Regions from separate parts of the Neobacillus sp. KR4-4 genome, predicted to be linked through region 2. Evidence: predicted binding sites of a transcription regulator. Region 2 holds the regulator's gene; each other region holds the start of a gene.
What was found. The regulator Rex, encoded in region 2, represses fermentation and respiration genes when NADH is low (regulators of the CRP and FNR family bind a similar motif). The targets are predictions, from matches to a motif close to TTGTGAAATATTTCACAA.
Positions count from the first base shown of each region.

Region 1 (6,141 bases), on a different contig from region 2:
GGAGAAAATTGTGCCTTTAGTCAAACAAATTTCAGAGTCGTCAAACAAACCTAAAACTGATTTTCTATTTAAAAAATTTCCTAAGGAAAACCAACGTGAATTGAGTTTAAAAATTCTTGAAAAAATGGGTTATAATTTCAAAGCAGGCCGTCTGGATGAAACGGTTCATCCTTTTGCAACAGGATTAAACCCTTGTGATGTCCGTGTGACCACAAATTATAATGAAAACGACTTTCGTACTGCCGTTTTTGGGACGATACATGAAGGTGGTCATGCTTTATATGAACAGAATATTTCCAAATACTTAATTGGTACACCGCTTTGCACGGGTACCTCTATGGGGATTCATGAGTCGCAGTCCCTTTTTTATGAGAATATCCTGGGAAGAAGCTTTTCATTTTGGAAAAATAATTACCAACTGCTGAAGGACTATGCAACTGGACAATTTGACCAAGTGGAAATTGAAGATTTTTATCGTGCTATTAATGAATCGAAACCATCATTCATTAGAATTGAAGCGGACGAACTAACATATCCGCTCCATGTGATAATTCGTTATGAAATTGAAAAAGGGTTATTTAATGATGAAATTGAGGTGAAGGACTTACCAAAGTTATGGAATGATAAGTACGAAGAGTATTTGGGCATTCGTCCTGAAAATGATGCATTGGGTGTGCTGCAGGACGTCCATTGGGCGGGAGGCAGCTTTGGTTATTTCCCTTCCTATGCCTTAGGGTATATGTATGCAGCACAATTTAAGCAGAAAATGGCCGAAGATCTACCGAATTTTAATCAATTAGTCGAAGAGGGGAACCTTATTCCAATCAAAGAATGGCTGACAGCTAATATCCATCGATACGGCAAAATGAAAAAGCCGCTTGAAATCTTACAGGATGTTACCGGAGAGGGGCTAAATCCCCAATATTTAATTGATTATCTATATGAGAAGTTTGGAAAGGTATATAGATTAAATTAATGAGAAAAGACTTCAATCGAAAAGATTGAAGTCTTGTTTCATTATTAATATTTTGCTTTGAGAATTGTCCAGCTCCAGGGAGCTTGCGCTTTTCTTACTTACCATTTACTCCAGGTCTGGAATCCTTTTGAGCCTGGAGGGGAGTTTTGAATAATATCGATAAATGGAATCGTGTAAGCGAAAAGAATTAAGGCTGCGGCAATTCCTAGCCATAATTTCCAGTTTTCAAATACCATTGGTGTTTTTTCCTCAAGATTCTCAGCTACCGCTACAGGGAATTCTTCTTCCCCTTTAGGAGCAAAGAAGGCAAGATTGATGAATATGATAATCATCAGAATAATTCCTAGGAATAAAATTGTTCCACCCACTGCTTGTGCAATTTGATATGGAACCCATTCAGCTGCTTGTTTGGCTCCACCGTAAGTAGAGAAAGCAGAACGTCTTGGTCCGCCTAAAAGGCCTTGGAAATGCATGGCACCCGACATGAAGGCCATTCCAATGAACCATACCCAAGCTTGGATGATACCTAATTTATTCATAGCTTTTGTTAATTTGCGGCCGGTTAAATGTGGAACAAGCCAATAAGAAATCCCAAAGAACGTTAACACAACGGATGTTGCCGCAGTTAAATGGAAGTGACCAGTTACCCAAATGGTGTTATGCACCACTTGGTCCATTTGGTTGGAAGCGTTAATGATCCCACCAGCACCAGCAGGAATAAATGAAGCCATCCCAATAAATGGAACAGTAAACCTAGCGTCATTCCAAGGCAGAACTTTAAACCAGCCAAAAAGGCCTGTTGCTCCTTTTGAGCGACCATATCTTTCAAACGTAGCGAATAACGAGAAAGCAGTCATTAACGATGGAATAATAACCATGAATGTTAAGATAACCTGTAAGAACTTCCAAGCAGGGTCAATCCCTGGCTCTGTTAATTGGTGGTGAAAACCAACCGGAATCGAGAAGAGCAGAAACAAAATAAATGACAAGCGTGCCAATGAATCAGAGAAAATTTTTCCACCGATAATTTTCGGGATAATCGCATACCAGCACATGTACGCAGGTAAAAGCCAGAAATAAACGAGTGGGTGACCAAAATACCAAAATAAAGTCCGACTTACTAATACATCAACAGTATCCACTAATCCAAGAGACCAAGGAAGTAATTGGAACAATACCGTCGCTGCAACGCCCAATGTAGCAATAATCCACATGACAGTATTTATTACAGCCATAAAACTCAATAATGGACTTGGCTGACCTGGATTGTTTTTCCGCCATTTTGCATAGGTCATGATTTGAGCCGAACCATCAATCCAGCTTCCAATTACTACAAACGTTAAACCTAAGTAAAAAATCCAATGTGCTTTTAGTGGTGCATAAAAAGTGTAAAGTACTGAAGCTTCTTTAAGTAAAACCATGGTTGCTGCCATTAAAGTTCCTACTAACATTATCCAAAAACCGATCCAGCCGGTTCGCCGGGCAGCAGTTGAATGACCTCCAGTGGTTCTGCTTACCGCAGCATATTGAAATCCCATAATAAAAAACGTCGTTAAAACCAATCCCATTAACACACCATGGACAGTAAGGATTTGGTAATAATCTATGCCCCATGGAAGCTCCCATTTTCCGGAACGGACAAGGGTTTGTAATAGCCCCATTAAACCTCCAAGTGCAAGAGCAGAGAAGGCAACAAAAAAATGCGCCATTGAAAGCTTTGCATCTCGCGGGTCCACTTTTACTTTCGTTGTTATGGAGTTAGTCATTATTTTTTCACCTCAATCATCGAACTCATTAAATGATGTCCAGCACCACAATATTCATTACAAACAATTAAATATTCTCCTGCTTTATCAAATGTTGTCGTATATTCACTGACATAACCAGGCTCCAGCATCATGTTGATATTTGTTCCCGCAACCTCAAAGCCATGGACGACGTCTTTGGTTGTAGCAATAACTTTCACCTTTGCTCCAAGGGGTACTTCCACTTTTACTGGATTATAGGAGAAAGCCGAAGCAACATAGACTAACTCATAGTCCCAATCTTTCCCTTCAACCTTATGTAATCCCGGTTTATTAAAGGGTTTCGTTTGATCGACCTTATCTACATTAATCGTCGTTAAACAGCTCGGCGGCTTGTTGCCAAGATAGAACGCGCTTACACCTACAGTTGTTAAGAAAACAACCAGAGCGCCAATTCCAAAGGTTAGCCAAATTTTTTCGAATTTATGCATATGCATAATCTTTTCCCCCTTCAATCATTAAAAACGATCAACAAATAAGTAATAGACACTTACCCAAGTAACAACAATAAAAGCTCCTAATAAGAAAACGGACGCTAATGTCCCTTTAAGAGAAGAGCTGTCTTCAATTTCTGTTTTATTGTTTGTTTTAAGTTCCGCCTTCGCCATCCCCCGCACTCCCTTCAGAGTAAAAAATAATTGATTAGTTCTCTTTCATAATACAAAACAATTGTGATGAAAAAATAACAAATATCATAGTTCACGAATTGTTCATTCCTTAGGTATCTACTATGTTAATATTATAAAATTGATATAACAGTGATTTATATCACAATCACCCCAGGGTATTTGTGAATAAAATGTGAACTATCACACTTCCTCTGTGATAAAAGTAATTGAATAATCCTTCATAAACGATAAAAAGATATCTTTTGGAATCAATGTCACACTCTCGAAGTTCGAAAATATGATAATAATAAATCTTATTTTCCTCTAGAAAAGAGTGGATTTTTGTGGAAAAATATTATTGCGAACGATGTCGTCTCTTGTATGACAATGTGGAAATTTGTAAAATTTGTGGAACTTTAGTAAAAAATAAAATTAAGATTGAAGTTCAAAAGCAGCCTGATAAAAATTAGATCAAGAAAAGCATATTACTTGCTTTTCTTTAGGAAGTTAAAATTGGAAAACATTAGCTGATGAACGAAATTAGCATCCATTATATAATTTAAGAGCACAGCAACAACCTTCAAAACGTTTGCTCCCTTATAGAGAAACTTCGGTTTCTCCCTTAAAGGGGGCTTTTTTTTTATGTGCTGACCTATCTGCATAAATATCTTCAAGCTGGAAAAAATACCCTTACATAGCTCGAAGGAGATAAGATATGCCGACGATAATTTCAGTTGCAGAGGTAACGCCGCCATTTGAAGTAAACCAAAATCAAGCATCGGAGTTTGCCCGCGAGCTGTTTTCCGATTCTTTTAAGGACATTGAAAGACTTTTACGCGCCTTTCAAAATGGCCAAATTGTAAAAAGGCATTTTGTAAAAAATATTGATTGGTTTAAAGAAGATAAAACGTTTGAAGAAAAAAATACGGCTTATATTGAGTCAGCGGTTGAACTTGGAAGAGAAGCAATCGAGAAGTGTTTATATAATTCTGATTTCTTAACAAGGGAAATCCCTTATCAGGAGATTGACGCCATTTTTTTTATTTCAACCACCGGAATTGCTACTCCAAGCATCGAAGCGAGAATTATGAACTTACTTCCCTTCCTGCCTCATACTAAAAGGATTCCAATATGGGGACTAGGTTGTGCAGGTGGTGCTGCAGGGTTATCAAGAGCCCGTGAATACTGCCTTGCTTTTCCGAAAGCAAAGGTACTTGTACTCTCTGTGGAACTTTGCAGCTTGACCTTTCAGCGTAATGATCTATCGAAAAGTAATTTCATAGGTACATCCTTATTTGCTGATGGTGTTGCCTGTGCGTTAGTTTGCGGTGATGATTCAAATTATTGTGAATACAGAAAGAAGAAGACTTCACCCTTCATTATTGCAACTCAGTCAACACTTATGCCGGATTCCTTAGATGTGATGGGATGGGATATAAAGAGTAACGGGTTATATGTCGTTTTTTCTCGCGATATTCCTCATATAATTGAAAATTGGTTAAAGCCGAATGTAACGGAGTTTCTAGAAGAAAATCATGTAGAACTTAAAACAATTAAATATTTTATTGCCCATCCAGGTGGAAAAAAGGTAATCGATGCTTATGTAAAATCATTAGAAATTCCTCCCTCTATGACAAAGGTTTCACTTGATGTGCTAAAACAGTTTGGAAATATGTCTTCAGCGACAATCCTTTTTGTGCTGAAGCGATTCATGGAGAAAGAAATTCCAAAAGGTGCCTATGGTCTTGGTACTGCTCTTGGGCCAGGGTTTAGTTCAGAACTGCATTTAATGAGGTGGAGGTAAATGGAAGGATTTCTTGTATTCGAAATCATCATTGGCTTCATTATTTTTCAACGTGTGGTAGAACTTAGTATCGCAAAACGGAATGAAAAATGGATGAAGAACCAAGGTGCTATCGAATTTGGTAAAAAACATTATCGATTGATGGTTTTGATGCATGTACTGTTCTTCATTTGCCTAGTTGCTGAAAAAGTTTATGGGAATAGGGAACTCTCTAATTTTTGGCCGATCCTCTTATCAATTTTCTTATTGATGCAAATCATGAGGATTTGGGTGATTATTTCACTTGGAAGGTATTGGAACACGAAGATAATTGTTTTGCGAGATGCAAAGGTGAGAAAAAAAGGTCCTTATCTTTATATCAGACATCCCAATTATTTTGTGGTTGCGATTGAAATAGCTGTGGTACCTTTATTATTCAACTGCTATATAACGGCGTGTCTCTTTACTATCCTAAATAGCATTATCCTTATAGTTCGGATTACTGAAGAAGAAAAAGCGCTTATGGAACTGACGGAATATGAAGGGATATTTCAGGATTGTAATCGTTTTCTCCCCAAAGTTGTTAAAAAAGTGTGACAATTCGTTTAGGACTATTGAAAATGATTATCACCTATGTTAAAATTTGATTAACAATGAAAATCATTATCAACAACCTTGATAAGGAAGGTGTTACATATGGCTTTTGCTTTAGTTGGCGGAACGGTTATTATTTATGCATTTGTCATGAAGCACGTGTTAAAAAATGTTACCCATTAAAAATAAATATCTACTTTTTTGAGCCAAGGCCGGTAACCTTGGCTTATTGTCGTTTTTGGGAAAAATTTGTTTTAAGAAAAAATGTATCAGGATAGGAAAAGTTTGAATTATCGTATAAAATAAAAAATATTACAAAGTTGTTAAGGGGAATAAGTAATGATAAAAATAGCGAACCAAGAAGAAGCCATCCAG
Region 1 is NZ_JBHHJU010000004.1:212,442-218,582, reverse strand. It holds gene ACE198_RS06220 (carboxypeptidase M32) at 1-976, shown strand, start outside; gene ACE198_RS06215 (b(o/a)3-type cytochrome-c oxidase subunit 1) at 1,075-2,742, opposite strand; gene ACE198_RS06210 (cytochrome c oxidase subunit II) at 2,742-3,218, opposite strand; gene ACE198_RS06205 (cytochrome c oxidase subunit 2A) at 3,240-3,389, opposite strand; gene ACE198_RS06200 (type III polyketide synthase) at 4,105-5,193, shown strand; gene ACE198_RS06195 (isoprenylcysteine carboxyl methyltransferase family protein) at 5,194-5,769, shown strand; gene ACE198_RS06190 (dynamin family protein) at 6,106-6,141, shown strand, end outside.
Region 1: a site for Rex is predicted at 3,581-3,598, ahead of ACE198_RS06205 (cytochrome c oxidase subunit 2A). Genes of this name have one in related genera too.

Region 2 (6,141 bases):
ACTGCCAATTTTACCTAAAAAACCTTTCTTTTCTTCCTTTTCCCCTGAAACAACCGTAAGCGGTTGCAATTTTCTAACTGGTTCCATAAATTCATCCCCCTATTAAATTTATGTTTCTATCATATTCCCGATTGAAACGCTTTCATAGTTTATGTAAATTTAATAAGATTTTTGTAAATAAAAAAAGTAAGCAGTTTTCGGCTGCTTACAAAAAGGCTTTGATTAGATGTTCTTTCATTTGATTATATTCATGCTGGTATACAGGTCTGCCGACGGTACCGTAAATTACCTTCACATCAAGAATTCCGATTTCCTTTAAAAAGTTTAAATACTTACGAACCGATACCCGAGAAATGCCGACCACCTTTACAACGTCCTCTGTTGAAAACGGAGCATTTTTTAATTCCTGAATGGCTTCCCAAATTTGTTTTAAGGTGTCTTTTGTCAATCCTTTCGGGAGGTCTTCGATAAGAGACTTTTCCTCTCGGTGCAGGATCTGCTGGTCCAGTACGTCTTGATTAATTACATGTTGTGTCTGAATAATCTCTGTTTGGTTCTTATAGTCAACTAACGCTCTGCTAAATCGGTCAAATTCAAAAGGTTTAATTAAATAATCTACAGCTCCGTACCTCAAGGCCTTTTTAATCCGCTCCATGTCTGACGCTGCTGAAATAATAATTACATCGGTCTCTTTCTCATTTTCGCGGAGGTAGGTTAACAGCTCTAAACCTAGTTTCCCCGGCATAAATATATCAAGCAAGATCAGATCGATTTCTAGCTTTTCCAATTTCATAATCGCCTCATCTACAGATGCAGCCATTGCCATCAATTTAAATCCAGGGACCTGCTCAAGATAGCGTTTATTGAATTCAGCCACCATTGGATCGTCATCAACGATCATCACTCGGATCATTTCTGTCCCCCTCCCCATCATATGGTATATACACGGCGAAAACGGTCCCTTTTTCAGGTTTTGATGATAGAATTAAATCCCCGTCCAACTTTTTAACCGCCTGCGAAACGAGATACAATCCTAATCCTCTATTTTCGCCTTTTGTGGAGAATCCTTTGTTGAAAATTTGGTTTTGTATTTCTTCACTCATCCCTTTTCCGGTATCTTTTACTTCAATTGTTAAAATATCATCTGCATAATCAAGGGAAACTGTTACTTTTTTGAGTGGACAACCGCTCACAGCCATAATCGCATTATCAATTAAATTACCTAAAATCGTAATCAGTTCATGTGTTATATCAGAATCCTCGGGTTGAGGAATTGGTTGTTCACACAAAACTGATAACTCTGTCCCCGATTCCCTTGCATAACTTAACTTTCCAATTAAAAAGCCTGCTAATACAGGGTCCTTTATTTTTTTGGTCACAAAGCCAATTTCGTTATTGCGATGATTAACCGTTTCATTGATGTATTCAACAACTTTTTCATAATACCCTGTATGGACCATCCCTAAAATAACATGAAGCTTATTCATATATTCATGTGCCTGGGCTCGAAGTGCATCGGCGTAAGTTCTCACTCCAGTCAGTTCTTCGGCGAGTACTTGTATTTCTGTTTTATCGCGAAAAGTTGCAATGGCCCCTACGACCTTATTCCCAACAATAACAGGGACTCGATTAGTTAAAATGGTCATTCCATTTAAATTCTGTTCTTCATCCAATTCAGCTTTACCCGTTTGTAAGAGATCTTTTAAGCGCGTGGTAGACAAATACCTTTCTATATTTACCCCCATCGGATTATCCGGCAGTCCTGCCTTGTGAAACATCTTTAAAGCAGCTCGGTTGACAAGTGTTATCTTTGACTCTTGATCAACCGCGACAATTCCTTCTCTGACGGATTGAAGCATAGCGCTTCTTTCTTCTAATAATTTTGCGATCGCAAACGGCTCAAGCCCAAGTAAGATTTTTTTGATATATCTAGCTAAAATAACAGCCCCAAGAACACCGATTAATAGACCGATCAGGGTTCCAATATAGATCCCAGTTCGGCTCTTTTTGACGGCCTTTTCCACATTATCCAGCGAAATCCCAACGGCCACTGCCCCGATTTGTTTCCCTTTTTCGTCCTTAATGGGTGTAAAAGAGCGTAATGAAGGTCCCAGCGATCCCTTTGATATTGACGCATGCTCTCTTCCTTTTAAAACAGGTCCTTCATCTCCACCCCTGAATGGCAACCCTATTTTATTACTGTCGGGGTGGGATTTTCGAATGGCATTCATATCCATCACGACAATAAAGTAAACATTTGTAACTTTCCTCATTTCATTTGCATAGCTTTGAATGTCCTTTTCATCGCGTTTCCCACTCATCGCCTCAATCACAAGCGGACTATGTGCAACCATGCGAGCTACACTTCTTGCTTGCTCCGCCTGATTCTTTTCCGTCTCTGAAGCAATTCTGGAACTTATAAGTAAATCCGTTATCAACAGCGAAAAAGTAACCACTACACAAACGAATACAATAATCACTGATTTTAAACTCCATCTGCCCCTTCTCATATTTCCCTCCAGCTGTACCGGGTGTCAGGCACCATCTTGATGCACCCCTTGATGACAATGTAATCATTCAGGTAAGTAAAGTAAACGCAAAAAAGCTGCAAAGCTTGCTATGACAGAACTTTGCAGCATTAGAAGCTTTCTTTAACTTATCAGTAATATAGCTCCTGCTAAAATAGGGGTCAGGACCATCGCACTTTTTAAAACGGGCTGAGGTGCAAAGTCCGTAAACTTGGCCCCGACATAAGAACCAATCATGGTTCCTGCCACCACTTCAATTAACAATGGGAAGTTCAAGTATCCTTGAAAATAATAGCCAGCTCCCCCTGCTAAAGCGATGGGCAGAATAACAAGCATGGTTGTACCCACCGATTGTTTAAGCGTAAGTCCCAAGATTAAAAGCAGTCCGATTTGAATGAACGGTGCAGCACCAATCCCAAATGTCCCAGACATCAACCCGGTAACCAAACCGACTAGCGCTGCTTTCTTAATAAGAAGAAGGTTGCTTGGTTCGTCTTTTTTATAGTTTGCCTTAATTTTTTGAACAATAAACAATCGTACGACCAAGATCAAAGCGGATAGAAACAACATCCCTGCGGTTAACCAATGCAAGGAATGGATGGGAATCAAACCAGCTAGCTTTGAACCAAAATAGGAAGCAATCGACCCAAATCCTCCGACAATTAGACCCGTTTTAATCGAAATATTTCCTTGCCGAAAATGACTGTACGCACCTGACAAGGTAGTAAACACCATGGCAGCTAAAGATGTCCCTAAAGCGACATGGATGGGAACTCCAAAAACCACTGTTAAAATGGCAATAATAAAGCCAGAACCTCCTGCTCCGACAAATCCTAATAATACCCCAAGTACAAACATAGTCAGCACGATCGCCAACTTCATCCCCTCCAATTGCAAAAACCCTAGATGTCACTCTAGGGAATGTGTGATCTATAATCCCGATAGTAATCGCTTGCAAATAAACTACCTACATCTTAGTCCAGCCCTCAGTATTTTGATAGATTATGTAATTAAAAAAAGCAGGGTATGAAGCATACAAAAGAGCTCTCCACAAATGTTGTGAAAAGCTCTGCTCTTAACTAAATTACTATTCTTCTTCCTCTAATTCCACCGTCGGATAATGCTTTAAAAAATAAACAAGCGATTGCAGTTCCACTGCTAAGTCAATATGATGGACTCTAATTTGCGGGGGAACATTTAAGCGTGCTGGCGTAAAGTTTAATATTCCCTTTATATTTGCACTCACAAGTCGATCAGTAATCATCTGTGCAACTGGGGCTGGAACCGTTAATATCGCAACGGATATACCCCCCTCAGATAAAACCTTCTCCAATTCATCCATATGATAAACCGGGACCTCGCGAATTTTCGTTCCCATTTTTTCTGGATCCACATCAAAGGCACATTCTATTTTCGTGTTATTATTCTTTAAAAAATTATAGTTTAAAAATGCCGTGCCCAAATTCCCTACCCCTATTAAAGCAACCTTTGTTAATTCATCCTGGTCCAAGGTTTTACGAAAGAAGGAAATCAAATAATTGACATTATACCCATAACCTTTTTTTCCTAATGCTCCGAAATAAGAAAAATCGCGGCGAATCGTGGCTGAGTCGACCTTTACGGCTTCACTTAGTTCGGCTGATGAAACCCTTTGCTTACCGGAAGAATGCAGGTTTTTAAGAAATCGGTAATAAAGGGGCAGCCGTTTGGCTGTCGCCTGTGGTATTTTCATTGTTTCATTACTCATAATCTCCCACACCCCATGGATAATTTAGTTAAAAATCATTTAACTTTTTCGTTTCTCTTAAAATCACCATTTTTACCGCCTGTTTTTTCGACAAGATATGTAGGGCCAATCACCATACCTTTATCAACGGCTTTACACATATCATAAACCGTTAAAGCGCATGCTGACGCAGCTGTTAACGCTTCCATTTCTACACCTGTATTCCCCTTGGTTTTAACGGCTGCCGATATATTTAAGCGATAATTCTCTTCTGTGTCCTGCTCCCAGGAAAAAGATATATTAACCCCCGTTAAGGGGATCGGATGACACATCGGAATCAAATCCCACGTCTTCTTTGCTGCCATGACCGCAGCTACCTGTGCCACTGCTAAGACATCACCTTTTTTTATCGCGTGATTCGTAATTCTATCGTAAATTTCTTTCCTAACTGTAATACTGGAATGAGCAAGTGCCGTCCGTGCTGTTTCTGGCTTATCACTGACATCGACCATTTTTGCTCGGCCTTCTTCATTAAAATGCGTTAATTCTGCCATATAAATAATCCTCCCTTCAAATCATACACTATTTTTCCTTATCTGTCTGTGAAACTTTGAACGAAATTCAAGGTTTTTGCCGATTTAACACCTTCATCCACCTAATCTGCGCCTCAGTTTATTGCCGATATACGGGGAATAAGGTACACTAAACCTATGTAATAGAGGTGAAAAAGAATGATTTTGTTACAGGTTAATCAACTACAAAAATATTATGGTGCTGACCTAATTTTATCGAATATTAAATTAGAATTACAAACTCGAGACCGTGTGGCTCTAGTTGGTCGCAACGGGGCAGGAAAATCAACATTATTGAAGATTATTGCTGGCCACTTGTCACATGATGGCGGTGAAATCATCAAACCAAAAGAAGTAATGATTGGCTATTTAGCCCAAAATACTGGTTTAGAGTCCACTTTGTCGATATGGGACGAGATGTTGACTGTATTTGAACCGCTGCGTTTAATGGAAAAGTCACTTCGGGCCCTTGAAGAGCAAATGGCCGATCCTAATGTATTTGATGATACTGGAAGATACGAGAGAATCCTAAAAGAGTACGACCATCTTCAAGTGAAATTTAAGGAGCAGGGTGGATATCAATACGAGGCAGAGCTCCGTTCTGTACTCCATGGGTTAAATTTCCCTGATAAATCCTTGATGATATCAAGTTTAAGCGGCGGACAGAAAACGCGTCTTGCCCTTGGTAAACTGCTATTAACTAAGCCCGATATCTTAATATTGGACGAGCCGACCAACCATCTTGATATTGATACCCTGTCCTGGCTGGAGCAATATTTACAAAGTTATCACGGGGCCATTTTGATTGTTTCCCATGACCGCTATTTTTTAGATAAGGTGGTTACGCAGGTATATGAAGTCTCCCGTAAGCAAATCCAACGATTCACAGGCAACTATAGTGCCTACCTAGATCAAAAAGCGGCCAATTATGAGCGTGATTTAAAGCTTTTTGAAAAGCAACAGCAAGAGGTGGCAGATCTTCAGGATTTTATCAACCGGAATTTGGCACGTGCATCAACGACCAAACGAGCCCAAAGCCGCCGCAAAAAGTTAGAGAAGATGGAACTGATGGACCGCCCCTTAGGAGATGAAAAATCGGCAAACTTCTCGTTTGAAATTGAAAAACAAAGCGGCAATGACGTGTTAACGGTCGATTCCCTTGCTGTCGGTTATCAGGGCGAAAAGGTCTCAGAAGCCATTTCTTTTCGTGCCTTTAAAGGAGAAAGCATTGCCTTAGTTGGCCCAAATGGAATTGGTAAATCAACCTTATTAAAAACAATTATTAAAAAGCTTCCTGCCCTAGACGGAACCATTC
Region 2 is NZ_JBHHJU010000040.1:33,230-39,370, forward strand. It holds gene ACE198_RS26045 (2-hydroxycarboxylate transporter family protein) at 1-87, opposite strand, end outside; gene ACE198_RS26050 (response regulator) at 206-913, opposite strand; gene dcuS (DcuS/MalK family sensor histidine kinase) at 891-2,510, opposite strand; gene ACE198_RS26060 (sulfite exporter TauE/SafE family protein) at 2,652-3,404, opposite strand; gene ACE198_RS26065 (redox-sensing transcriptional repressor Rex) at 3,616-4,275, opposite strand; gene moaC (cyclic pyranopterin monophosphate synthase MoaC) at 4,311-4,808, opposite strand; gene ACE198_RS26075 (ABC transporter ATP-binding protein) at 4,986-6,141, shown strand, end outside.

Region 3 (6,141 bases), on a different contig from region 2:
TCTGTTTCAGAAATCATCACATCTTTAATTCTATAACCCACGATTTCCACCTCATTCTAAAAAATAAAAATGCCAATACGAAAAATCATCTAATTTGATTTTTCGCATTGGCATCGATTGTTATACCCCTTTATAAGCAAGGCGGTAAATTTCTGCTAATTCAGTTATTAGCGGAAGTTTGGGATTTGCTGTGGTGCATTGGTCTTCGAAAGCCCGATCTGCTAGGTAGTCAACTTTGCTTTCAAATTCAGCTTTATTTATATGGTTTGCTTCAAGGCTCATTGGCACTTCCAATTCCTGTGCCAATTTAATAATGGCTTGAACGAGGCTTTCTACACCTTCCTCGGTGTTACTTGCAGGTAATCCTAGAATTCTAGCGATTTCAGCATAACGTTTGTCAGCTTTGAAATGATTGTACTTCGGAAAAGCTGTAAATTTCTTTGGCTTGGCGGCATTATAACGTATTACATGTGGCATAAGTACAGCATTTGCCCGTCCGTGTGCAATATGGAACTCGGCACCAAGTTTATGGGCAAGACTATGGTTTATTCCTAAAAATGCGTTAGCAAACGCCATACCAGCAATTGTTGAAGCATTATGAACCTTTTCTCGAGCTTCTTCATCCTGGCCGTTTTTGTAGGCTCTAGGCAGGTACTCAAATACGAGTTGGATGGCTTTAATTGCGAGGCCATCAGTATAATCATTTGCCATACATGACACATATGCTTCAATGGCGTGTGTCAAGACGTCCAATCCAGTATCGGCTGTAATGTGTTTTGGCACCGTCATCACAAATTGCGGATCGATAATGGCAACGTCAGGAGTTAATTCATAATCAGCCAGCGGATATTTAATATTTGCTTCTTTATCAGTAATGACCGAGAATGACGTTACCTCCGAGCCTGTTCCAGAAGTGGTAGGAATGGCCACAAATTGTGCTCTTTGGCCAAGATTAGGATATTTTACAATCCTTTTGCGAATATCTAAGAATTTTTGTTTTAAGCCAAAGAATTCGGTTTCTGGATGTTCATAGAACAACCACATTCCTTTGGCCGCATCCATTGCGGAACCACCGCCAAGTGCAATGATTACGTCAGGCTGGAAATTAGCCATCATTTCTGCACCCTTCATCACCGTTTCAATGGACGGGTCTGGTTCTACTTCTGAAAAGATTTCACAATGCACATAATCAGGACGTTTTCTTAAATAGTATAGAACTTTATCAACATATCCTAATTTCACCATTCCAGGGTCTGTAACAATAAAGGCTTTTGAAATTTTTGGCATTTTTGCTAAGTACTGTGTCGAGTTTTTTTCGAAATAAATTTTAGATGGTACTTTAAACCACTGCATATTAATATTCCTTTTCGCTACTTTTTTTATATTCATTAAATGAATGGTACCAACGTTTGTTGAGACAGAATTTCCGCCATACGTACCACAGCCAAGGGTCAATGACGGCATATAAGCATTATAAATATCACCGATTGCACCTTGTGAGGATGGGGCGTTGACAATTATACGTCCCGCTCTCATTCGCAAGCCAAAATTCTTGATCACAGATTGGTCAGTGGTGTGAATAACAGCGGAGTGCCCTAAACCGCCAAACTCCAGCATTTCCTCGGCCCGTTTGAATCCTTCTTCAAGATTACTTACCATATAACATGCAAGGACAGGGCTTAATTTTTCCCTTGAAAGTGGAAATTCAGGACCGACTCCAGTTAATTCTGCGACAAGAATCTTTGTTTCGTCAGGAACCTTCACTCCAGCCATCTTAGCTATTTTAGCGGCAGCCATTCCAACAATATCAGGGTTAACGGCATAAGAATGTTCATTAATAACCAATTTTTCGACCTTCGCTTTTTCTTCCTCAGTTAAAAAGTAACAATTATTTGAAATCATTTCTTGTTTAACATGATCGTAAATTTCTTTATCAACAATAACCGCTTGTTCCGAGGCACAAATCATCCCATTGTCAAAAGTCTTTGATAAAATTAAGTCATTCACTGCTTGTTGAAGATTTGCTGTTTTTTCAATGTAGCAAGGGACATTTCCTGGTCCAACACCTAGTGCAGGCTTACCTGAACTGTATGCAGATTTCACCATTCCCGCTCCGCCTGTGGCAAGAATTAATGAAATTCTCGGATGATTCATCAGGGCTTGAGTAGCTTCGAGCGACGGTGTTTCAATCCATTGAATACAATTTTCTGGTGCTCCTGCCTTAATGGCTGCATCTTTTAGGACTCTGGCCGCTTCACTGCTGCATTTTTGTGCCGATGGATGGAAAGCAAAAATAATTGGATTTCTCGTTTTTATCGATATAAGTGCTTTAAACATTGTAGTCGATGTTGGATTGGTTACTGGTGTAACTCCGGCAATAACCCCTACCGGTTCCGCAATTTCAATCATGCCTTCATGTTCATTTTCGTTAATAATTCCAACGGTTTTATCGTATTTAATATTATGATAGACATATTCTGTAGCAAACATATTTTTGATGATTTTATCTTCATATACGCCTCTCCCAGTTTCTTCAACCGCTAATTTCGCCAGCGGCATATGCTGGTCAAGACCTGCCAAAGCCATTTCTTTGACAATTTCATTAATCATTTCTTGGTCAAAGCTGCGGAACTCAGCCAAAGCTTTTAGACCATTCTCGACCAGTAGGTCCACCATCTCTGTTACATCTTGCTTTTCTTTAACTGCCTTTTCTACAACTACCATTGTAATACCTCCGTTTGATTAATTATTTGTGAAACTTTTCACAAATTAAATTAAAAAAAATAATCTATTAAGCGGGTATTTTCTCAGGTGTCTATTTATTTGTTCTTTTGTGAGTCATTTCACATAATTGATTAAAAAAATGTTTTCTACTTAATCTTCTTTCACAAATGGTTATTCACAGACTGGATTACGGGGAATCTTTTCAAATAATATGTCCGACAGAACCTTTGAATATTTTTTTACAATGATCACGTAATTAACTGTCCAAATATAGGAGGGAATTTCTTCATTTTCTTTAAAATACATCGCCTCAAATTCGTCCTCTACTGTTTCTTCAAATAAATCCAGGCTATAAGTTTCAGAATCTGTAGAGAAGGTCTTCCATTCACAAACCATCATGTCTTATCACTCCTTGTTTGTTTATGGATTCATCATAACATAGATTTTTAATAATAATTTGTGAAGTAATGAACAATATGTGAATTGTGGTTAATTTTACTAAAAATAGTCTATTTCCATATTTGACGATGTTTTCAACTGATAATATCGGAATATATATTGTGAATAGGGTATTTATTTGAAAACGTTTACAACCAATAAACTATTTTAATATAATATTAAACTGAATTAAATATGCTTAATTCCTAATCAAAGATGATAGTGGCAAATTAAGGGTTCCGGTCATTTAACAGCTATCTTAATACCGGAACCCCACATGAAACTAAATTTCAGGCAATTATATATCGTTAAATCAATTTAATTTCTCTTGGCAGTTTAATAGAAGTCAGAATGTCCGTCTCCCTCACACGGTCCTCTGCATAAGAGGAACCACTCAAAATCTCGTGATCCAGATAACCCGGATGACACATTACTTCGACCGTTTGCCCGTCTTGAACACGTGTGACCAGTTTCTCAAAGTAATCATAGGTCGCTCCCGCTCCATAAAAATCATGTAAAAACACATCCGAAAATGCAGCAACTCCCTCTACTGCATCCAATGAAAAACGTCTAGCACTTAAATCGTATTTTTTTGCCAGCATTTGCACCACCGGTAAAAATTCCGGAATCGTATGGACATGATGATGGCTGTCAAAATGAGTCGGTGTAAGACCTGTTTCAAGAAACTTATCAATTTGCGCACTCCACTCTCTAGTCAGTTCGTCAAGCGATATCTCCCGTTGCTCTTTGAATTCAGAAATTCGTTTAAAACTGCCAGTCTCATTCACTAGTGATGGAACTTCAGTTAAAAGCGGCTTCCCACAGGTGAGGACCAGATGAATCCCGACTTGAAGATTTGGATTAGCTTTCGCGAGCTCCACGGCATGCGCCACACCAGGCATGTTCATCATTATTGTGGTGGAATTAACAATACCATTTTTATGAGCATCAATAATTCCATAATTAATGCCTCTTGAATACCCAAAATCATCTGCGTTTACAATTAACTTAATCATGCGATTATAACCTCCTCTTTACCAGAGAAAAGGCAGCAGACCCGCTCCCTTTTTGTTAATTTTCGGCTTTTTATACCTATCTGTTGATTTCCGTTCCAGGCACTTCGCTTTCCAATCAACCGTGTTTCGAAATCAGAATTAACTTTTAACACAGTCTAATTTTTAAAGAATCGAGGTAAGTATTTTTTATGTGCTTCTAACAAATCGTCGACGATTTGTTTCGCAATGGTATCAGAAGCAACCAATGGATTAATTGTTAGCGCAAGGATTGCTAGATTATAGTCTCCCGTTACCGCTGCTTCGGCTGCGACCCGTTCAAATGATTTAATTTGTTGAACAAGCCCTCGGACCGGCACGGGGAGATCGCCCATCACAAGTGGTTTTGGACCCTCTTTTGTAATGATACAGCTAACCTCAACAGCAGAATCATTAGGAATGCTCGCGATAGAACCATTATTTAACGTATTAACCGGTTGAATATCCCCTTTGTCATTATAAATAGATGAAATTAAACGGACTGCTGCATCACTGTAATATGCGCCACCCCGTTTTTCAAGTTGTGAAGGTTTTATTGATAGATTAGGATCCTTATAAAGTTCAAAAAGATCCTCTTCTAACTTTTTCACCACTTCCGCACGTGTCCCAACCGTTTCTGCATTTTTGATGTCTTTTTCGACCATTTCACGACTTTTGTAATAATAATTGTGATACGGACATGGGAGGACCCCTAAAGCTCGGATAAATTCAGGCTCCCAGCCCTGCCCTTGAATATTCTTTACGAAACTTGAATTTTCTGGATTGGTTAAAAATTCAATGACCTGATCTTTTACACTAATGCCATCCATGTAAACATCTAAGCCGTACACCATATGATTTAACCCGGCAAAGTCAATACGGACACGGGAATGTTCAACTTTTAGTAGTTTTGCGATTCCCATTTCCATCCCTATCGGTACATTACAGAGTCCGACTACCTTGCGATGGTCACTATAGCGAAGAACCGCTTCCGTCACCATCCCTGCCGGATTGGTAAAGTTAACGAGCCACGCATCAGGACAAAGTTCCTTCATATCTTTAACAATATCCAAAATAACTGGGATCGTGCGAAGTCCTTTAAAAAGCCCACCTGGTCCGTTCGTTTCTTGGCCAAGTACCCCATACTTTAACGGGATCCTCTCATCCTTAGCCCTTGCGTCGAGGAGACCCACCCGAAATTGCGTGGTCACAAAATCAGCATCCTTTAATGCTTCTCTTCGATCAAGTGTTAGATGCACTTCGACAGGAAGTCCAGCCTTTTGAAACATCCGTTTCGCTAAGTTTCCAACTATTTCTAATTTCTCTTTTCCTTCCTCGACATCCACTAGCCAAAGTTCGCGTATTGGTAGTTCATCATATCGTTTGATCAATCCTTCAACCAGCTCGGGGGTATAACTTGAACCGCCGCCAATGGTGGTAATTTTAATTGATTTAGTCAATTTCTATGAACCTCCCACTTTATTGAGTATTCATTTCTTGGCGAATCTCAACAATCTCTCTTGCTAAATCGATTAATGTAATAGCCGTCATTAAATGATCCTGCGCATGGATTAGAATAATGGGGATGTCGAAATCCTTGCCTTCCGCTTCAGCTTGGATCAATTGTGTTTGAAAGCGATGGGCATGAATGATTTCACCATCAGCTTCTGAAAGTTTTTCCAGTGCAGAAGTGAAGTTTTTTTCTTTGGCTGTAAAAATCGCTTCCATGGCGAGACTTCTGGCATTTCCACTATGCAGAATTAATTGAAATGAGAGTTGGTATAATTCTTCTTTTGTCATCTTTGTCCTCCTCACCCAAAATACGTGCTAAGAGCTTGCCATTTGGCAAGCCCTTTTTTATTTTATTGTTATTTACTAGACCCATTTTCAACATTGAAGTTTTGTTTATCCCACATTCTAAAAAATGGATAGTAAATCGCAAAAGCAA
Region 3 is NZ_JBHHJU010000024.1:6,328-12,468, reverse strand. It holds gene hpt (hypoxanthine phosphoribosyltransferase) at 1-41, opposite strand, end outside; gene adhE (bifunctional acetaldehyde-CoA/alcohol dehydrogenase) at 121-2,724, opposite strand; gene ACE198_RS20500 (hypothetical protein) at 2,896-3,123, opposite strand; gene chbG (chitin disaccharide deacetylase) at 3,471-4,178, opposite strand; gene ACE198_RS20490 (6-phospho-beta-glucosidase) at 4,334-5,653, opposite strand; gene ACE198_RS20485 (PTS sugar transporter subunit IIA) at 5,673-5,993, opposite strand; gene celB (PTS cellobiose transporter subunit IIC) at 6,062-6,141, opposite strand, start outside.
Region 3: a site for Rex is predicted at 2,751-2,768, ahead of adhE (bifunctional acetaldehyde-CoA/alcohol dehydrogenase). Genes of this name have one in related genera too.

Region 4 (6,141 bases), on a different contig from region 2:
CTTCAAAACAATTCATGATGCCGATGGCAATATAAGATATTTGGTATATTTGCCGCAATATGAGTGGTTCAAAGCACCCACCTACAAATGGTATGAAGTCTATGCCACACATAACGGCTTCCAGCACATCGAAGTAGAAAGATAATCTGCACATAGTAAAATGGCTTGGAGTAATCTCCAAGCCATTTTTGTGAAAATCTATTCTTTATTACTTAATATTTTCGATGATGGTTGCTACGCCTTGTCCACCGCCAACACATAATGTAGCTAAACCATATTGGTTTTCTCTTTTCTTCATTTCATGAATTAAAGTTACCAAAATTCTTGCTCCACTTGCACCGATTGGGTGGCCAAGTGCAATCGCACCGCCGTTAACATTTAGTTTTTCTTTACTAAAATGAAGTTCGCGATCAACTGCAATTGATTGAGCAGCAAATGCCTCATTTGCTTCAATTAAGTCAATGTCTTCTAAAGATAAAGACGCTGAATTAAGAGCTTTTTTCACAGCTGGGACAGGTCCGATTCCCATAATACTCGGATCTACACCTGCAGAAGCATTCGCTTTGATAGTTACGAGAGGAGTAACTCCTAATTCCTCTGCCTTTTTACGGCTCATCACAACAAATGCAGCCGCACCGTCATTAATGCCTGAAGCATTAGCAGCAGTAACAGATCCATCCTTTTTAAATGCAGGACGAAGTTTACCTAAACCTTCTGCAGTTGCTCCAAAACGAGGGAACTCATCTTGGCTGAATAATGTTACTTGTCCTTTTCTTCCAGGTACCTCAACAGGAACGATTTCATCAGCAAAGCGATTCGATTCAATCGCTGCTTGAGCCTTTTGCTGACTCCATGCAGCAAATTCATCCTGTTCTGCACGTGAGATTTCATACTTTTCAGCAAGATTTTCAGCTGTGATTCCCATATGGTAGTTATTTTCCGCACACCATAAACCGTCTTGAATCATGCTGTCTAACATTTTCTGATCGCCCATTTTGAAACCGTTGCGTCCGCCTTTTAACAGGTATGGAGCTTGACTCATACTTTCCATTCCACCTGCAACAACGATTTCAGACTCCCCAGCAAGAATGGCTTGTGTTGCTAAGTGAACAGCCTTTAAGCCTGATCCACAAACCTTATTAATGGTAAAAGCTGGTGATTCTTGAGGAATACCCGCTGCAAGAGAAGCTTGTCTTGCCGGATTTTGTCCTAATCCTGCTTGTAATACGTTCCCCATAATAACTTCATCCACATCATTTGGATTAATTCCAGCTTTTTCAATAGCTGCTTTAATGACAGTTGTACCTAACTGAGTGGCTGATACATTTTCTAAACTCCCTAAGAAACTACCAATAGCTGTTCTTACGGCACTTACAATGACAACTTCATTTACTGACATTCTGATCTCCTCCAAAGCTGATTTATGTATTTGAATAATTCCTCACAAATTTTACACCATTTAGCCCTACTTTTTGCGACAAACAATTCGACAAATTCAGAGTTATGTATTTATTACTTTCACCCTTTATTAATCAAAAATCTATTAAACTTTTTTAAAAATTAGGGATTAAACCAATGAATGGCAACGGAAAATGTCACATTCAAAAAAAACAATAGTGTAAGGGCACTTATGTTGAAATACATTAAAAAATGACGAATTTTGTAGAAAAATATTTATTTGAATTATTTTTCAATATTATTTATTCAAAATATTAACAATAAAAAAGAGAGAGAAAACCAAATTCTCCCTCTTAGCTTTGGCTATGCAATTTAAATTACTAATCCCCCATCCACACTTAAGATCGTTCCGTTTATATAATTGGCTTTATCTGAAGCCAAAAATAAGTACGCTGCGGCAATGTCTTCTGGTTTTCCAAGTTTCTTGAGCGGTGTCTTTTCCTTCATAAACTCAAGGACTTTATCTGGCACGGCAGCCGTCATGCCTGTTTCAATGAAGCCTGGAGCGACTGCATTGACCCTAATCCCTTTTGGACCAAATTCTTTTGCCCAGCTCTTGGTCAACCCAATTACACCAGCTTTGGTTGCCGCATAATTTGTTTGACCAATATTCCCATATAAACCGACCACTGAGGATGCGTTGAGAATAACCCCTGCCCCCTGCTTTAACATATAAGGAGCAACCGCTTTCGTACATTTAAAAACCCCGGAGAGGTTTACAGAAATTACTTTTTCCCAAGCGGATTCATCCATTTTTGTAAGAAAGCCGTCTAGTGTAATTCCAGCATTATTGATGAGAATGTCGATTCGGTCGTGCTTTTCTACTGTGGCACTGACCATCTTTTCAATCTGTGCACTGTCTGTTACATCCACTTTAAAAAACGCTAACTTTTCACTATTTAATTCTTCTAATGCATTTTTCCCAGCTGACTCATCATAATCACAAATTACAACACTTGCACCCTCTTGAAGAAATTGTTTTGCCGTTTCTTTGCCGATTCCTTGTGCACCACCAGTAATTAACACGACCTTTTCATTAAATTCCAATACTATCACCTCATTTTTACTATTCTCAAAAGAACAACTACACTCATCATCATCCCAAGGCACATTGATAAAGAAAACAACAAAACAATTATAATAAGGGGGACGAAACCCATTATTACCATTTTTAACCATAGTATGCTGAATTCTTTCTACTTATAACTTTTGTTAAATTCCTAGGTCATTTCGCGAAAAAGTGAGAATTTTGTCAAAAAATGAAGAAATGTATTTTGTGAATTTTTAAACTTTCTCCTTTTAATATTCCAAACAAGTTAGTATGATGGATACGTCAACAAAAAAGTAATCAAGGAGGTAGAAAGAATGAACCAAGATTTTAATTTTTATGATATGTGGAAAGATTTTTATTCCCAATCTAGTAAATTATTTGATGGAAAATTGGGTACGGAAGACTTTAATGTTTATGATATGTGGAAAGATATTTATTCCCAATCCAGCAAATTATTTGATGAAAAATTCGGCAATGATTACCCTTCTCAAGGGATGGGACAGTTGTTGGAGATGAATCTTCAATTTAAAAAAATGATCGATGAATCTACATTAAAATATTTAGAGTTTATGAATGTTCCATCTCGAAATGACATCGCTAACATTTCATCGTTAATTGTTAATGTGGATGCAAAAGTTGACGACCTTGAAGAAAAACTGGAACAAAAATTAGAAAATAATGAAGGTCAGTTGTCATTTAAATCAGAATTGTCAAATGTTAAAAAAGATGTGAAGAATTTGGATAATAAATTGAATCAAATTCTTACTCTGTTAAATACACAAAAAGAAAAGAAATAAAAACGGATTACATATTAGCATGTAATACAAAATAATGGATTAAACCAGCAGGATTATTTAAACAACTACTATAGATGAGGTGCAGAAAAATGACAGAATTAAAAGGCAAAGTAGCGATTGTAACAGGCGGCAGCAGAGGTATCGGTGCATCGATTGCATTAGAACTAGCTAAGAATGGCGCGAAAGTTGTTATTAACTATAATATCCGCAGAGAATTAGCAGATAAAGTAGTAGCAGAAATTAATGAGTTTGGTGGAGAGGCATACGCTGTTCAAGCAGATGTTTCAGAAAGTAATGAAGCAGCATACCTTGTACAAGAAACAATCAATCATTACGGCAAATTAGATATCCTTGTAAATAATGCAGGAATTACAAGAGACAGCACGTTCAAAAAATTGAGCGAAGAAGATTGGAGAAAAGTAATCGATGTAAATTTAAATAGTGTTTACAACAATACTTCTGCTGCTCTACCTTACCTTCTTGAATCAGACGCTGGCCGTATTATCAACATTTCGTCCATTATTGGCCAAGCAGGCGGCTTTGGACAAACCAACTATGCAGCAGCAAAAGCAGGACTCATTGGATATACTAAATCACTTGCTCTTGAGCTAGCTAAAAGCAATGTAACTGTTAATGCGATTTGCCCTGGATTTATTGGTACTGAGATGGTTCAAGCCATTCCTGAAAAAGTTCTTGCAGGAATCGTTGAAAAAGTTCCACAAAAACGTTTAGGTAAACCAGAAGAAATTGCTCGTGGTGTCGTTTTCTTATGTAAAGATGGTGACTATATCACTGGTCAACAATTAAATATTAACGGTGGACTTTACATGTAATTGTCATGAAGGTACAACTTTCTTTATATATTAAGAGAGTAAATAAATTTTGTAAGGAGTGAACAGTCATTAACGTTTTGATGCCAAAAGAATGGAATGGTGTACTCGAATTTGCGCCTGAAAAGTATCAAGAGATGTATCAACGTGTCTACAGGGCAACTCAAGTGTTAACGACCGAGCCTGAACCGGAAGTAGCACCTACACCGAAAGAAGTTGTTTGGACTAGAAATAAAACGAAGCTTTACCGGTATATTTCTGACCAACCAAAAAAATATAAAACTCCCCTTCTTTTAGTTTATGCTCTAATCAATAAACCATATATCTTGGATTTAACTAAAGGTGGCAGTTTAATAGAATATCTAGTTGAGCGTGGGTTTGATGTTTATCTCCTTGACTGGGGTACACCAGGTTACGAAGATAGAAATATGAAACTAGATGATTACATTATGGACTATATCCCTCGTGCAGTTCGTAAGGTATTGAGAAAATCTAAAGCTGAGGAAGTATCGATTCTTGGTTATTGCATGGGTGGAACAATTACGTCTGCATTTGCGGCACTACACCCTGAATTACCAATTCGCAACCTTATCTTTATGACTAGTCCGTTTAATTTTGAAAATAGCGGTTCATATGGTCCGATGCTGGATGAGCGCTATTTCGATATTAATAAAGTCGTAGAAACCCTTGGTGTGATTCCACCAGAAATGATTGACTTTGGAAATAAAATGATCAATCCAATGGGAACCAACTTTGGACCATTAATTAGTCTCGTAGAGCGTGCTGATAATGAGAAATTTATTAAAAGCTTTAAACTTCTACGAAAATGGTTAAATGACGGGATTCTTTTCCCTGGTGAAGCCTACCGTCAGTGGATTAGAGACTTCTACCAAAATAATAAACTGATCAAAGGCGAAATGGTTATTCGAGGTAAAAAGGTTAAACTTGAAAATATCAAGGCTAATGTGCTCAATTTAGCTGGGGTAAACGACCTAATTGCCCCGCCACATCAAGTTGAGGCATTGATGAATGTGATTTCAAGTAAGGATAAAGAATTTAAAGTGTTACCTGTTGGACATACTTCGATTACTTTTGGCAGTCAAGCCACAAAAATAACGTACCCAACGATAGCGGATTGGTTAGAAGAAAGATCCAACTAAACCAATTTTAAATGAGTGTCCCTATAGGGGCACTTCTTTTATTTTATCTAGTGAAAAAGTAATGGCAGGTAAACAATTGGGCAATAGTGGTAAAATTAATTATAGGTAATTTTTAGGAAAAAAACAAGTACAATATACAGAATTTATATTAAATTTAATGAATTCAAATAATTTAGAAATAATAAACCGTAAAGAAAAATACCACAGTATTAAATACTGTGGTAGGAATACGGCTAACAACAATATCCAAAAGGATGCAAAGGAGGATTTGGCGGGAATGACCATTTTGGCTGCAACGATGGATCCCTCCAATGCCATGCTCCTAATGCAGCAGCACAGGCATCAATCAAATGGCTTTCCTCATCAATAAAAACAGGAAGATTGGTTAATTTTTGCTCCGCAAACCAGTCTCGAATCCAGGTTCTTGCTGTGAGAATTTGTTTGTAGCTCAAGACATATTCCAGATCCCCTTCAAGAAGTCTTGATCCAATCACTGCACCTGGATGCACCTCCACAATCGAAATCGCATATCTTGCAGCTAGATTCCCTATTTCTCTACTAAGCTTAATTCCTCTAAGAGTAAGATATACCATTCGATTTAAAGTTGGCGGCATGATGGATCCAGGTCTCATCCCAATTGAGACAATATACTGACGAAGCTGTTTATCCCCTTGCCGATCCCCTCCCCCATCTTCATACGATAAAGGGGCATCGATCCCGATAACGACTTCATCTAATTGACTTTGAGTCTCTACTTCTTTTAAAATGTCCAAATCCCCTATATTCCTAATTAATTTCAAGAAATTTAATTGACCATTTTGTTGGTTAAATACAGTCAATACAGT
Region 4 is NZ_JBHHJU010000012.1:82,939-89,079, reverse strand. It holds gene ACE198_RS14150 (hypothetical protein) at 1-145, shown strand, start outside; gene ACE198_RS14145 (acetyl-CoA C-acetyltransferase) at 209-1,399, opposite strand; gene fabG (3-oxoacyl-ACP reductase FabG) at 1,771-2,505, opposite strand; gene ACE198_RS14135 (polyhydroxyalkanoic acid synthase subunit PhaR) at 2,824-3,306, shown strand; gene ACE198_RS14130 (3-oxoacyl-ACP reductase) at 3,396-4,139, shown strand; gene phaC (class III poly(R)-hydroxyalkanoic acid synthase subunit PhaC) at 4,220-5,296, shown strand; gene ACE198_RS14120 (DUF429 domain-containing protein) at 5,530-6,141, opposite strand, start outside.
Region 4: a site for Rex is predicted at 2,733-2,750, ahead of ACE198_RS14135 (polyhydroxyalkanoic acid synthase subunit PhaR). Genes of this name have one in related genera too.